One region of the Pantoea sp. X-Soil-ISGK-355 genome, then DNA from elsewhere that is predicted to be linked to it. Evidence: predicted binding sites of a transcription regulator. Region 1 holds the regulator's gene; each other region holds the start of a gene.
The links. Region 1 encodes PurR, which represses purine synthesis genes. Its sites were predicted from a motif close to CANGCAAACGTTTGCNTG; they were not measured.
Positions count from the first base shown of each region.

Region 1 (4,235 bases):
CAGCTCACGGCGGCAGCACAGACGCCAATGGCCTGCACAAAGCGCAGCGCCAGCATCAGAGTAATATCATTCACCCACAGCATGCCCGCACAGCCGACGCCAAACAGGGTCAGTCCGGCCAGCAGCACCGGCTTACGGCCGATGCGGTCGGAGAGCGGTCCCCAGAAAAGCTGACCCACGGCAAAGCCTCCCAGAAAGAGGCTCATACTGGCGCTAATCAGGCCGGGCGAGGTATTAAAGGTGTGCTGCATCGCACCAAAGGCGGGCAGATACATGTCAGTGGCTAAAAATCCGAGCATGCTCAGCAGGGCAAGATAGGGCATAAATCCTTTATTCGACAGCATCTCATTCTCATTTTTGCAGGATAAACGCGGCAGAGTGTAAAAGGTGCGTTTGCCGCTGTGAAACGGTAATATTTGCCGGTTGCTGTTAAAATTTTTGAAGGCAGATTATGTGGTCAGAATATGCATTAGAGGTCGTTGACGCGGTTGCCCGAGGGGGCAGCTTCAGCGCAGCCGCGCAGGAGCTGCATCGGGTACCTTCTGCCATCAGCTATACAGTGCGTCAGCTGGAAAACTGGCTGGCGGTGCCGCTGTTCGAACGCCAGCATCGTGAAGTGGTGCTGACGCCAGCAGGCGAACATTTTGTCCGGGAAGGGCGCAGCGTCATCAAAAAAATGCTTGCTACACGGCGGCAGTGTCAGCAGCTGGCCAATGGCTGGCGCGGGCAGCTCAGCATTGCCGTTGACCGTATCGCCAAACCTCAGCGCACCCGGCAGCTGGTCAAAGATTTCTATCGCCACTTCCCCGATATGGAGCTGATCATCAGCTATGAAGTTTTTAATGGTGTCTGGGATGCGCTGGCCGATGGCCGGGTAGAAGTTGCGATTGGGGCCACCCAGGCAATTCCGGTGGGCGGACGGTTTGCGTTTCGCGATATGGGTACGCTCAACTGGCGCTGCGTGGTCGCGCCCGATCATCCGCTGACGCAGGCGAGCCAGATAGATGACGACACGCTGCGTAGCTGGCCGTCCCTGGTGCTGGAAGATACATCACGCGCACTGCCGCGTCGTATGACATGGACGCTGGATAACCAGCGCAGGCTGGTGGTGCCGGAGTGGCAAACCGGACTGGAATGCGTGCAGGCGGGCTTGTGCGTGGCGATGGTGCCGGGGCATCTGGCCAGGCCACTGCTCGACAGTGGCGAGCTGGTGGAGCTAACGCTTCCGGTAGCATTTCCGGACAGCCCCTGCTGCGTTAGCTGGGCCGAGGATCGCGCATCACCGGCGACAGGCTGGTTGCTCAGCTATCTGGGTGATGCGCAAACGCTTAATCAGGAGTGGTTAAGCGAGGATTAGCGGCGATAGTCGCGGAACGGACCATCGGTCACTGAACGGCGCTCAATCAGCGTCGGATGGACTTCAATCGTTTGTGACACTTCGCGCTTACTGGTGATGCGGTCGAGCAGCATATCCAGCGCCTTCTCACCCAACTGGGCTTTAGGCTGATGCACCGTGGTCAGGGCAGGGGCGAAATAGCGTGCGTTGCGCACATTGTCATAACCGATTACCGAAATATCCTGCGGCACGCGCAGACCCATCTCGTCGGCGGCGCAAATGGCCCCCATCGCCATGATGTCGCCGCCGCAGAAGACGGCGGTCGGGCGCTGCTTTTGCGACAGGATCTGCTGCATCGCCTGATAACCCGACTCTGGCTCAAAGTCACCCTGCACAATCCATTCCGCGCGCGGCTGAATTCCCGCTTCTTCCAGTGCCTTCAGGAAACCGGCATGGCGTCCGCCGCCGGTATTGCGCTCCATCTGACCCGGAATGGCACCGATATCGCGGTGTCCGCGTTCAATCAGATAGCGTCCCGCCAGATAGCCGCCCTGGAAGGCATTATCGAGAACCGTATCGGTAAAGTCGGCGCGCGATTCGCCCCAGTCCATCACCACCATCGGGATATTGCGGTTCTCTTCCAGCATCTGCAGCAGATCGTCCGGATACTCAGAGCACATCACCAGCAGGCCATCGACACGCTTCTGCGCCATCATGCTGAGGTAGGCGCGCTGTTTTTGCAGGTCGTTATGCGCATTACCCAGAATCAGCGTATAGCCTTTATCAAAACAGTGATTTTCAACCGCCTCAATAATTTCAGCGAAATAGGGCGCTTCGCTGGAGGTGGCAAGCAGACCCAGCGTCTTGGTGTGGTTTACTTTCAGACTGCGTGCTACAGCGCTCGGCGAGTAGTGCAATTCTTTAATTGCCTGCCAGACCGCCTCGCGCGTCTCTTCAGCGACAAAGCGGGTTTTATTGATGACGTGCGAAACGGTGGTCGTTGAGACGCCAGCGCGTTTCGCCACATCTTTAATTGTTGCCATGAAAATCGGACTCCAGTGCTTACCTAACTCTATGATAAGCGTAATGTTAAACGTTTGCGTCTGCTCAGGGTTTTTTCCGCAAAAATGCGGCTTTTCTGGCCGGTAAACAGGCTTCTGGCGGAGAAAAAACGCCTCAAAAGATGCGCAAACGGAATCAGGGTTGCACGCGTTGCGCAACAAAGGCGAGATTCTAACAAGGCTGAACGGATAAAACGAGATTTTTACCGGACCCTGTGGGAAAATGCCATATCCCTACAAAGTGTGTGACTAAGGAGCAAACAATGAGTACCGATCTTAAACTGGCGTTAATGACCACTGTCGGCTGTCTGCTGATGATTGTGGCTTTCAGTTTTACCGCCATTCTGCACTAATAAAAAAAGCCGGGATAATCCCGGCTTTTTTCGGACTGTAGTGCTGCTCAGCGAATGGTTTTCGGCGTCATCACCCGACGGGCACCAATATAGTGGCGCTGCCAGTAATCTTCGCCTAATGCACTGATCTGAATATCTTTGCCGGTACGTGGCGACTGAATAAACTTGCCATCGCCCAGGTAAACGCCGACGTGGTCCGCCGTACCGCGACCGTTAATGCGGAAGAAGACCAGATCGCCTTTCTCCAGCGATTCACGCTTAATCGGTGCTGCGTCACGCAGGTGATACATCTCGTTAGCGGTACGCGGGATCTTAAACTTCACCAGATCTTTATAGGCATACCAGACCAGACCGCTGCAATCGAAACCAGTATGTGGTGAGGTGCCGCCCCACTGATACGGTTTACCCAGCTGTCCCATCAGCTTCGTCATCGCGGTTTCTCGCGCTTTCTGGTAGCGCTGACGGTGTGATTTGCTCATTTTAATCGTGCCAGGTTCGCTGGTGGTGACCTCAGCGGTTTTCAGCAGGCGCTGATGACCATAGCGTTTTTTTTCTTTATTTTTTTCTTTGCTTTTGCTGATACGGGCGGTTTTAAGCGAGGTCTTCTTAGCAGGCGTCTGTTTAGCAGTGAGTTCGACTTTTTTCTGTTTTTTCGTTTTGAGTTTTTGAACAGGGCTGAGGCGAGTTTTTTTGGTCACCGTTTTTACCTGGCGACGCTTGCGGCGCTCATCATCGCGCGCACTCTTTTTTTCTGCTTTATGCGTACTGACGTTCACCGGCGTGTGCGGGGAAGCAGCAGCGACGTTGAAAAACAGTTGCGCAAAGGCCAGCATGAAAAGCGTAATGATTAAACGCATAGTCCGTTGATTAGTTAAGTTGTCAGGGCCACTACGCACCGCGACAAAGTTGAGATTAATCTGATCCAGGATCAGTGCCCAGGCCATTCTAGTCCAGTTCTTTTAAAAACTGTAATGCCTTTTAATATTAATCTTTGCAACCCATGCAATCGCGCTGAAAATGAACATTTTCAGCATCTTATCTCAACGAAATTATTACGAATTATTAAACTGTTACCAGCTGTTAATAATCAGGCATTCAGGCGTCCCGAGGCGGAACTTAACAATGATGGCGATTTAATCGGACAGCGGTAAAATCTCGTTTTCAGTCACGCTGCGAAGTCGCTACAATAAACAAACACGAAGTAACGAATTAAGGAAGGCAATTATGAGTACTGTAGAAAAAATTCAGCGCCAGATCGCAGAAAACCCGATCCTGCTGTACATGAAAGGTTCCCCGAAACTGCCAAGCTGCGGTTTCTCTGCACAGGCGGTGCAGGCGCTGTCAGCCTGCGGTGAGCGTTTTGCTTACGTGGATATTCTGCAGAACCCGGACATTCGTGCCGAGATGCCGAAATTCGCTAACTGGCCGACCTTTCCGCAGCTGTGGGTCGATGGTGAGCTGGTTGGTGGATGCGATATCATCGTT
Region 1 is NZ_AP035971.1:1,831,900-1,836,134, forward strand. Features, by position in the region: gene punC (purine nucleoside transporter PunC) at 1-344, opposite strand, end outside; gene punR (DNA-binding transcriptional activator PunR) at 452-1,357, shown strand; gene purR (HTH-type transcriptional repressor PurR) at 1,354-2,379, opposite strand; gene cydH (cytochrome bd-I oxidase subunit CydH) at 2,661-2,750, shown strand; gene AC6I8J_RS08450 (C40 family peptidase) at 2,798-3,607, opposite strand; gene AC6I8J_RS08455 (Grx4 family monothiol glutaredoxin) at 3,972-4,235, shown strand, end outside.

Region 2 (4,235 bases), 1.5 Mb from region 1:
AACCAGTGGTGATGGCGCAGCTTCAGGCCACCCTGCTGCAGTCCGGCTGCCAGAATAGTCGTGAAGCGGTGAATGCGTGAGGCAATACGTTTCAGACCGGCCGGGCCGTGGAACACCGCATAGAGACCGGCGATGTTAGCCAGCAGCACCTGCGACGTACAGATGTTGGAGTTGGCCTTTTCACGGCGGATATGTTGTTCACGGGTCTGCATCGCCATACGCAGCGCCGTGTTGCCCGCCGCATCACGTGACACACCGATGATGCGGCCTGGCATAGAGCGTTTATGCTCGTCGCGGCTGGCGAAGAAGGCCGCGTGAGGGCCGCCATAACCCATAGGCACGCCGAAACGCTGAGCGGAACCAAACACAATGTCTGCACCCTGCTTGCCTGGCGCTTCCAGTAATACCAGCGACATGAAGTCTGCCGCCATGCTGACCACCACTTTACGAGCTTTCAGCCCGGCAATCAGCGCGCTGTAATCGTGCGCGTCGCCGGTCGTGCCCACCTGTTGCAGCAGCACACCAAACAGGTCGTCGTGATCGGGCGCTTTGTCGGCGCTGTCGATAATCAGTTCGAAGCCAAATGTCTCTGCACGGGTGCGGACCACATCCAGCGTCTGCGGATGAATATCGTTGGCAATAAAGAATTTATTGGCGTTTTTGAGCTTACTGACGCGCTTTGCCATCGCCATCGCTTCGGCAGCAGCAGTGGCTTCATCCAGCAGTGACGCGGAGGCAATATCCATGCCGGTGAGGTCCAGCGTCAGCTGCTGGAAGTTCAGCAGCGCTTCCAGACGGCCCTGTGAGACCTCGGGCTGATACGGGGTATAGGCGGTGTACCAGCCCGGATTCTCCAGCATATTACGCAGGATGACCGGCGGGGTGATCACCGCGCTGTATCCCATACCGATCCAGGATTTGTAACGCAGATTCTGGCTGGCAATCGCTTTCAGTTCGGCCAGCGCCTGCTGTTCCGTAGCGGCTTCGCCAACCGCTGGCGGGCCTGGCAGCTGAATGTCTGCCGGCACAATCGTGCTGATTAACGCGTCCAGCGAACGGGCACCAATCGCGTCAAGCATCTGCGCCTGCTGCTCAGGTGAAGGACCGATATGGCGCTCAATGAATGCACCGTTGTGTTCAAGCTGGCTGAGAGTCTGAGTCATTAGCAGTAAATCCTGAATCGGGCTGGGGGAACCGGAGAGCAAACATAAATCTGCGGCCTCTGTGTGAGGCCGCCTGACGACTACTCGTCGATGGAGGCTTTGTAAGCATCCGCATCCAGCAGCGTGTCGATTTCAGACGCGTCGCTGGCTTTGATTTTGAATAACCAGCCGCCTTCATAAGGCTCGCTGTTGACCTGCTCCGGTGAGTCAGTCAGTGCTTCGTTGACCGCCACAATCTCACCGCTGATCGGCGCATAGATATCTGAAGCCGCTTTAACGGATTCTGCGACCGCGCACTCTTCACCAGCGGCAAACGTCGCGCCCACTTCCGGCAGATCGACAAACACCATGTCGCCCAGTAACTCCTGCGCATGTTCCGTAATTCCCACGGTGTAACTGCCATCGGCTTCTTTGCGCACCCATTCGTGGCTGTCGCGGTACTTCAACGTATTCGGCACATTGCTCATTGGCCATTTCTCCTGAATAAAATTTACTGGGCGACCGGCTTACCGGCGCGGACAAAAACGGGACGGGTAACCTGAACCGGCATCTGACGGTTACGGATCTCAACGATGGCAGTGCTGCCGATAGAGGCCGGAACACGCGCAAGGGCGATGCTGCAACCCAGCGTTGGTGAGAAAGAACCACTGGTAATGATCCCTTCCTGCAACTGCCCCTGGTCATCGGTGAAACGCACCGGCAGGCCGTTACGCAGCACCCCTTTTTCTGTGAGGATCAGTCCCACCAGCTTTTCGGTGCCGCGTTCACGCTGCAGTTCCAGCGCTTCCCGGCCGATAAAATCGCGGTCAGCGGGTTCCCAGCAGATGGTCCATCCCATGTTGGCGGCCAGCGGTGAAACGCCTTCATCCATCTCCTGACCATAAAGATTCATACCCGCCTCCAGACGCAGCGTGTCGCGCGCGCCAAGGCCAGCAGGTTTTACGCCTGCGGCCAGCAGACGCTGCCAGAAACCGGCCGCCTCCTCTGCAGGCATAGCAATCTCATAGCCCGCTTCGCCGGTATAACCGGTCGTGGCGATAAACAGGTCACCTGACTGCACGCCGAAAAACGGCTTCATGCCAGCGACAGCCTGACGCTGTTCTTCGCTGAACAGCGTCTGAGCTTTCTGCTGCGCCTGCGGCCCCTGCACGGCAATCAGCGCCAGGTCATCACGTTCGGTAAGCGTAATGCCATAGCCCTCTGCGTGTTGGATGATCCAGGCGAGGTCCTTCTCACGGGTGGCAGAGTTCACCACCAGTCTGAAGAACGTTTCGCTCATAAAGTAAACAATCAAATCATCAATGACGCCACCCGATGCATTCAGCATGCCGGTGTAGAGCGCTTTACCCGGCTGCGTCAGTTTTGCCACATCATTTGCCAGCAGGTAGCGCAGGAATTCGCGGGTCCGCTGACCTGTCAGGTCAACAATGGTCATGTGAGAGACATCAAACATACCGGCATCGCTGCGCACCAGATGATGTTCATCCATCTGGGAGCCATAGTGCAGCGGCATCATCCAGCCATGAAAATCCACCATGCGGGCACCGCAGGCCTGATGCTGTTCAAACAGAGGTGTTTGCTGAGTCATAACCATCCTGTGCAGAAGCGGTTGAGTGCAAAAGTGCGCCGGAATTCAGTGCCGACGCAAACGTTCTCTTACGGCTGACGTTACCACCGAATCTGACGATTAACCATAAGCAAACCGGGGTCGAAAGCAGATGCACAGCCTAACCAGAAACGACCACAAACAGGATAAAAAACTGCAATTTTGTGATTAATCGCGCAATAAATGCAGTGATTATAAATATAAGCAGCAAATTTATGCGAGATGGCATTCAGGATGTTAAAAAAATCCCGCAGCTCGCCAGGAGATGAATGAGAAAAAGTAATGCGAATTCAGCCGCAAAATTAGAATAAATCAAACGAAGATCCCTGATGGTGCAGCGTTGCCTTTTGGTGGTGCAGAGGGGTTCAGATATAAAAAAAGCCAGCAGATGCTGGCTTATCAGGAGGCGTGGATTTAGCGTAGCCAGGCGGGCAAATCAATCAGGCCCATCGCCTGCTTCAGCATCATCGGTTTTACCCCTGGCAGGCGATCCGCCAGCTTCAGACCCACGTCGCGCAGCAGTTTCTTCGCCGGATTATTACCAGCGAACATCTCACGGAAGCCCTGCATTCCTGCCAGCATCATGGCGGCACTGTGTTTACGGCTGCGCTCGTAGCGACGCAGATAGAGGTGCTGACCAATATCTTTGCCCTGCTGATGCAGACGCCGAATCTCACCAATCAATTCGGCGGCATCCATAAAGCCAAGGTTAACGCCCTGACCCGCCAGTGGATGAATGGTGTGGGCCGCATCGCCCACCAGTGCCAGACGGTGTGCCGCAAAGTTGCGGGCATAGCGTGCCACCAGCGGAAACGACTTACGCTCGCTCTCCAGCTGGCACAGGCCGAGGCGCATATCAAACGCCACCGAGAGCTGCTGATTGAATAGCGCTTCCGGCATAGTTTCCAGACGACTCGCTTCCTGCGGCGAGAGGGACCAGACGATAGAGCTCAGATGCGGATCCTGCATTGGCAGGAAAGCCAGAATGCCGTCGCCGTGGAACACCTGGCGCGCCACCATGTCATGCGGCTTCTCAGTGCGGACGTTAGCCACTAATGCATGGTGATCGTAATCCCAGAAGGTCAGCGGAATATCGGCTTTATTACGCAGCCAGGAATTGGCACCGTCGGCGGCAATCATTAATCGCGCGCTTAACATGCTGCCATCCTGCAGGGTAATAAAGGCTTCGTTGTCGCCAAATGCCACCTGCTGTAACTGCGAGGGTGCCATCAGCGTTACGTCACTGCAGGCACTGGCGCGTTGCCAGAGCGCGTTATGGATCACCGGGTTTTCGATGATATGGCCCAGATGCGACAGGCCCTGGTGCTGATCATCAAAGGCGATGGCACCGAAACTATCCTTATCCCACACTTCCATGCCGTGATAAGCGCTGGCACGCAGCGAGAGAATGGTCGACCAGACATCCAGCTTCTGCAACAGCCGTTCACTGGCGGCGTTGATCGCCG
Region 2 is NZ_AP035971.1:3,319,545-3,323,779, forward strand. Features, by position in the region: gene gcvP (aminomethyl-transferring glycine dehydrogenase) at 1-1,163, opposite strand, end outside; gene gcvH (glycine cleavage system protein GcvH) at 1,244-1,630, opposite strand; gene gcvT (glycine cleavage system aminomethyltransferase GcvT) at 1,654-2,751, opposite strand; gene ubiI (FAD-dependent 2-octaprenylphenol hydroxylase) at 3,184-4,235, opposite strand, start outside.
Region 2: gcvT (glycine cleavage system aminomethyltransferase GcvT) is a predicted target of PurR. The motif match lies at 2,805-2,822, and genes of this name have one in related genera.

Region 3 (4,235 bases), 2.2 Mb from region 1:
CCAGTCCTGCGGCAGGGTATATTCCAGTCCGGCAATAGCCAGATTTTTCAGCGTCAGGCGTTTATCACTGCGTGACCAGTCACCGTCAGCCCGAATCACCCCGTTCGCCCAGCGTGAACTGAACTGCGTTAGCGCCAGACCCTGCGGCGAGAAATCCAGGTTAACGATAGGGTCATTAAGCTCGAATCCACCGTTGATAAAATTGCTGGCATTCAGCGCCAGCGAACCATCATTACTCTGCCAGTCATCGCCCTGCCAGTTAACGTTTCTCAGCGTCAGGTCAAGATCTGTCACCGCCCAGTCAGGCCCCTGCAGGCGGGCATCGGTCATGTCGAGGCGCGTAATGGCAATCGAGGGAACCACCTGCAGGCGATGCAGGAAATCTTTCAGGCTGCTGGCAGTCTGCAGACGAATATCATTCAGTCGTAGCTGATTGATTTTCCAGTTCCCCTGGGCATCGCGCTCACCGCTGCCGGTCATGGATCCACGCGCCAGGTCGGCACCAATATTATCAAAGCGCATCCGGTTCTGGGAAACACTGCCCTGAATCAGGACGTTTTCAGCGGGCACCTTATTCAGCGTCATGCTGCCTGCACTCATCTGGAAACGGGCATCGCGACCCAGCATATTGAGGGATGTGGGTTTCCACGGCAGAATGCCGCCATTAACCTGCTGAGCAAACAGCGGTAACGTGCTGTTGGGGCTGTCGATACGCATGTTATTGAGCTGCAGGCGATCGGCCTGAATGGGTAGCGCACTGCCTGGCGTCAGATTGGCCAGATTCACTTCCCCGTCGCGCAATTCAAGGCTACTGAAATGCAGTGGATCGCTAAACTGAATCAGAGCCAGACCGAGATCGACCCGTTTCGCTACCAGAACCGCAGGCTGCCCATCATGACCAAAGCTGAAGTCATCCAGAATGATATGAGAGGGAGAAGAGAAATTGTGTTCAATTTTACTCAGGGAGAGATGCCATTCGGTTTTGTCGCTCACCCAACGGCTAAACCAGCCTGCACCCCACTGTGTCTGCAGCAATACATAGATCACCACAAGGGTGAAAAGCAGCAGCAAAAGTAAGGTGAGGAAAAACTTTCCAAGAAATTTCATAGCATCCTTCCCGAGTTAAATCCGGTGAGAGGTTGTTATGCCTGAATTACCGTTACAGCTCAACAGCCTGGATGTAAATCCGAATAATTAGCAGGCAGGCCGAAGCCTGCCTGTGGACTTACTTCTCTTGCGGGAAAATCAGGTTGAGCACAATGGCGGTAATGCCGCCCGCCGCAATGCCGGAAGAGAGCAGGGTTTTCAGCCAGTCAGGCGCAAACTGCAGGATCAGCGGCTGCTGGGAAACGCCAAGGCCCACCGCCAGCGATAGTGCGATGATCATGATGGCACGACGGTTAAGCGGCTCGCGTGACACGATGCGAACACCCGAGGCGGCGATGGTGCCGAACATCACAATGGTTGCACCGCCGAGCACCGGTTCAGGAATGAGCTGAACCAGACCACTGACCGCCGGGAACAACCCCAGCACAATCAGCATCAGCGCGACAACAAAGCCCACGTAGCGGCTGGCTACGCCGGTTAACTGAATGACGCCATTGTTCTGGCCGAAACAGGAGTTAGGGAAGGTATTAAACAGCGCGGAGACAAAGGAGTTAAGACCATTCGCCAGCACCCCACCTTTCAGACGTTTCATATAGAGTGGGCCGCTCACCGGCTGTTCTGAAACATCCGAGGTGGCGGTGATATCGCCGATGGTCTCCAGAGAGGTAACCATAAATACCAGCATCAGCGGGATAAGCAGATTCCAGTCGAAGCCCAGCCCATAGTAGAGCGGGGTGGGTACCATGATTAGCGGCTGATCAGCGGGAATACCTGCCGCAGGCAGCATACCCATCGTCCAGGCCAGCAGATAGCCTACCGCCATGGCAATCACCAGAGAGGCGACGCGCAGGTAGGGATTCTTCTGTCGGTTCAGCAGCACGATCACCAGCAGCACGGCTCCGGCCAGCATCAGATTTTTCGGCGCGCCAAAGGTATGGTCATTCATCGCACTGAAACCACCGCCAATGGAGGTTAGGCCGACCTGAATCAGCGACAGGCCAATAATCATCACCACGATACCGGAAACCAGCGGCGTAATGATCCGGCGCGCCAGATGCAATACGCGCGACAGCACCATTTCGGTACAGGAGGCTACCATCAGCGTGCCAAACAGTGCCGCCATCATGGTGGGCACGTCAGCGCCGCCATTTTTCAGCGCCATCCCGCCCATAATCAGAGGCGTCACGAAGTTGAAGCTGGTGCCCTGAATCGACAGCAGGCCCGAACCTACTGGTCCCCAGGTTTTGATTTGCAGCAGTGATGCCACGCCCGATGCAAACAGCGACATGCTGATCACGTGCCGGGTATCTTCTGCAGGCAGGCCCAGCGCCTGACAAATCAGAATCGCAGGCGTAATAACCGCGACAAACATGGCTAGCAGGTGCTGACCGGCGGCAAACAGCGTTTGCGGCAGGGGTGGACGATCTTCAAGGCGATAAATCAGTTCACTTTTCGTGGCGGAAGGCTGGTCTGGCTGAGGAGTGGTGGACATCTTCTGTTCTTCCCAAAAAATAGTGTGGCGATTGTAATCATCCGCAGGCTAAAAGCAATCGTTTGCCCGGTGAAGATAAAAAAGGCCGTACCAGAATGGAACGCACTCAGACATTGGTATAGCGGGTGGTCTCTGGCAGCCAGCGTTCAATCAGGGCGCTGGCCTGCTCGGGATAGTGCTGGTGGATGTGGCGCGCCACGCGCTGCACTTCCGGCACCATCGCGGCATCACGTAGCAGGTCGGCTACTTTGAATTCGGCGTTGCCGGTCTGACGCGTGCCCAGTAGTTCACCCGGCCCGCGAATCTCCAGATCGAACTGGGCAATGACAAAGCCATCATTGCTGTCGCGCAGCACCTGAAGACGCTTTTGCGCCGTCTTGCTCAGTGGCGCTTTATAGAGCAGCACACAGTGCGATGCTATAGCACCACGACCTACACGACCACGCAGCTGATGCAGCTGCGCCAGCCCTAACCGCTCCGGGTTTTCGATAATCATCAGGCTGGCATTCGGCACGTCAACGCCGACCTCGATGACTGTCGTCGCCACCAGCAGCTGCAGCTCATTCGCTTTAAAGGCCTGCATCACCGCCTGCTTTTCCGCGGGCTTCATCCGGCCATGTACCAGTCCGATGTTTAAGTCGGGAAGCGCCGTTTTCAGGGATTCCCAGCTGGCTTCTGCCGCCTGCGCTTCCAGCAATTCGGACTCTTCAATCAGGGTGCAGACCCAGTAGGCCTGACGGCCCTCGCGGCAGGCATGCTCAACCCGCGCCACAATCTCATCGCGTCGCGTATCGGGGATAGCGACGGTGGTCACCGGTGTTCGTCCCGGCGGCAGCTCATCGATAGTTGAGGTATCAAGATCGGCATAAGCCGTCATCGCCAGGGTGCGCGGAATGGGGGTGGCGGTCATGATCAGCTGATGCGGATGGAAACCCTGTTCCTCGCCTTTTTCCCATAAGGCCAGTCGCTGGTGGACGCCGAATCGGTGCTGCTCATCAATAATCACCAGCGCCAGACCATTAAACTGTACCTGCTCCTGAAACAGCGCGTGTGTGCCCACGACCATCGCCACCTGACCACTGGCTATCGCTTCCTGCTGGGCCTGGCGGGCTTTGCCTTTCTGTTTTCCGGCCAGCCAGCCCACTTCTATCCCCAGCGGCGCAAACCACTGACGGAAGTTACTGGCGTGCTGTTCAGCCAGCAGTTCGGTCGGCGCCATCAGCGCAACCTGCTTGCCATGGGCGATAACGTTCAGCGCAGAGAGCGCAGCAACCAGTGTCTTGCCCGAGCCGACATCGCCCTGCACCAGCCGCATCATCGGAAAATCATTGGCCAGATCTTTCTCTATCTCCGCCACCACGCGTTTCTGCGCATTGGTCGGTGAGAAGGGCAGCGCGGCCAGCAGCTGATCGCTAAGGTTGTGTCGCGGCGGCATCGGTAACGCGTAATAGCGCTGAGCACCGGCGCGTACCGCCAGCATGCTGAGGTTGTGCGCCAGCAGCTCTTCCAGAATCAACCTGCGCTGCGCCGGATGACGGCCACTTTCCAGCTCACTGAGCCGGAGATCGGGCGGCGGACGATGCAGTGTGCGCAGTGCATCAGGCAGGCTGATCAAGCCGCCGCTCAGTTCCTTCGG
Region 3 is NZ_AP035971.1:3,993,183-3,997,417, reverse strand. Features, by position in the region: gene AC6I8J_RS18465 (AsmA family protein) at 1-1,107, opposite strand, end outside; gene AC6I8J_RS18460 (nucleobase:cation symporter-2 family protein) at 1,226-2,599, opposite strand; gene recG (ATP-dependent DNA helicase RecG) at 2,706-4,235, opposite strand, start outside.
Region 3: AC6I8J_RS18460 (nucleobase:cation symporter-2 family protein) is a predicted target of PurR. The motif match lies at 2,651-2,668, and genes of this name have one in related genera.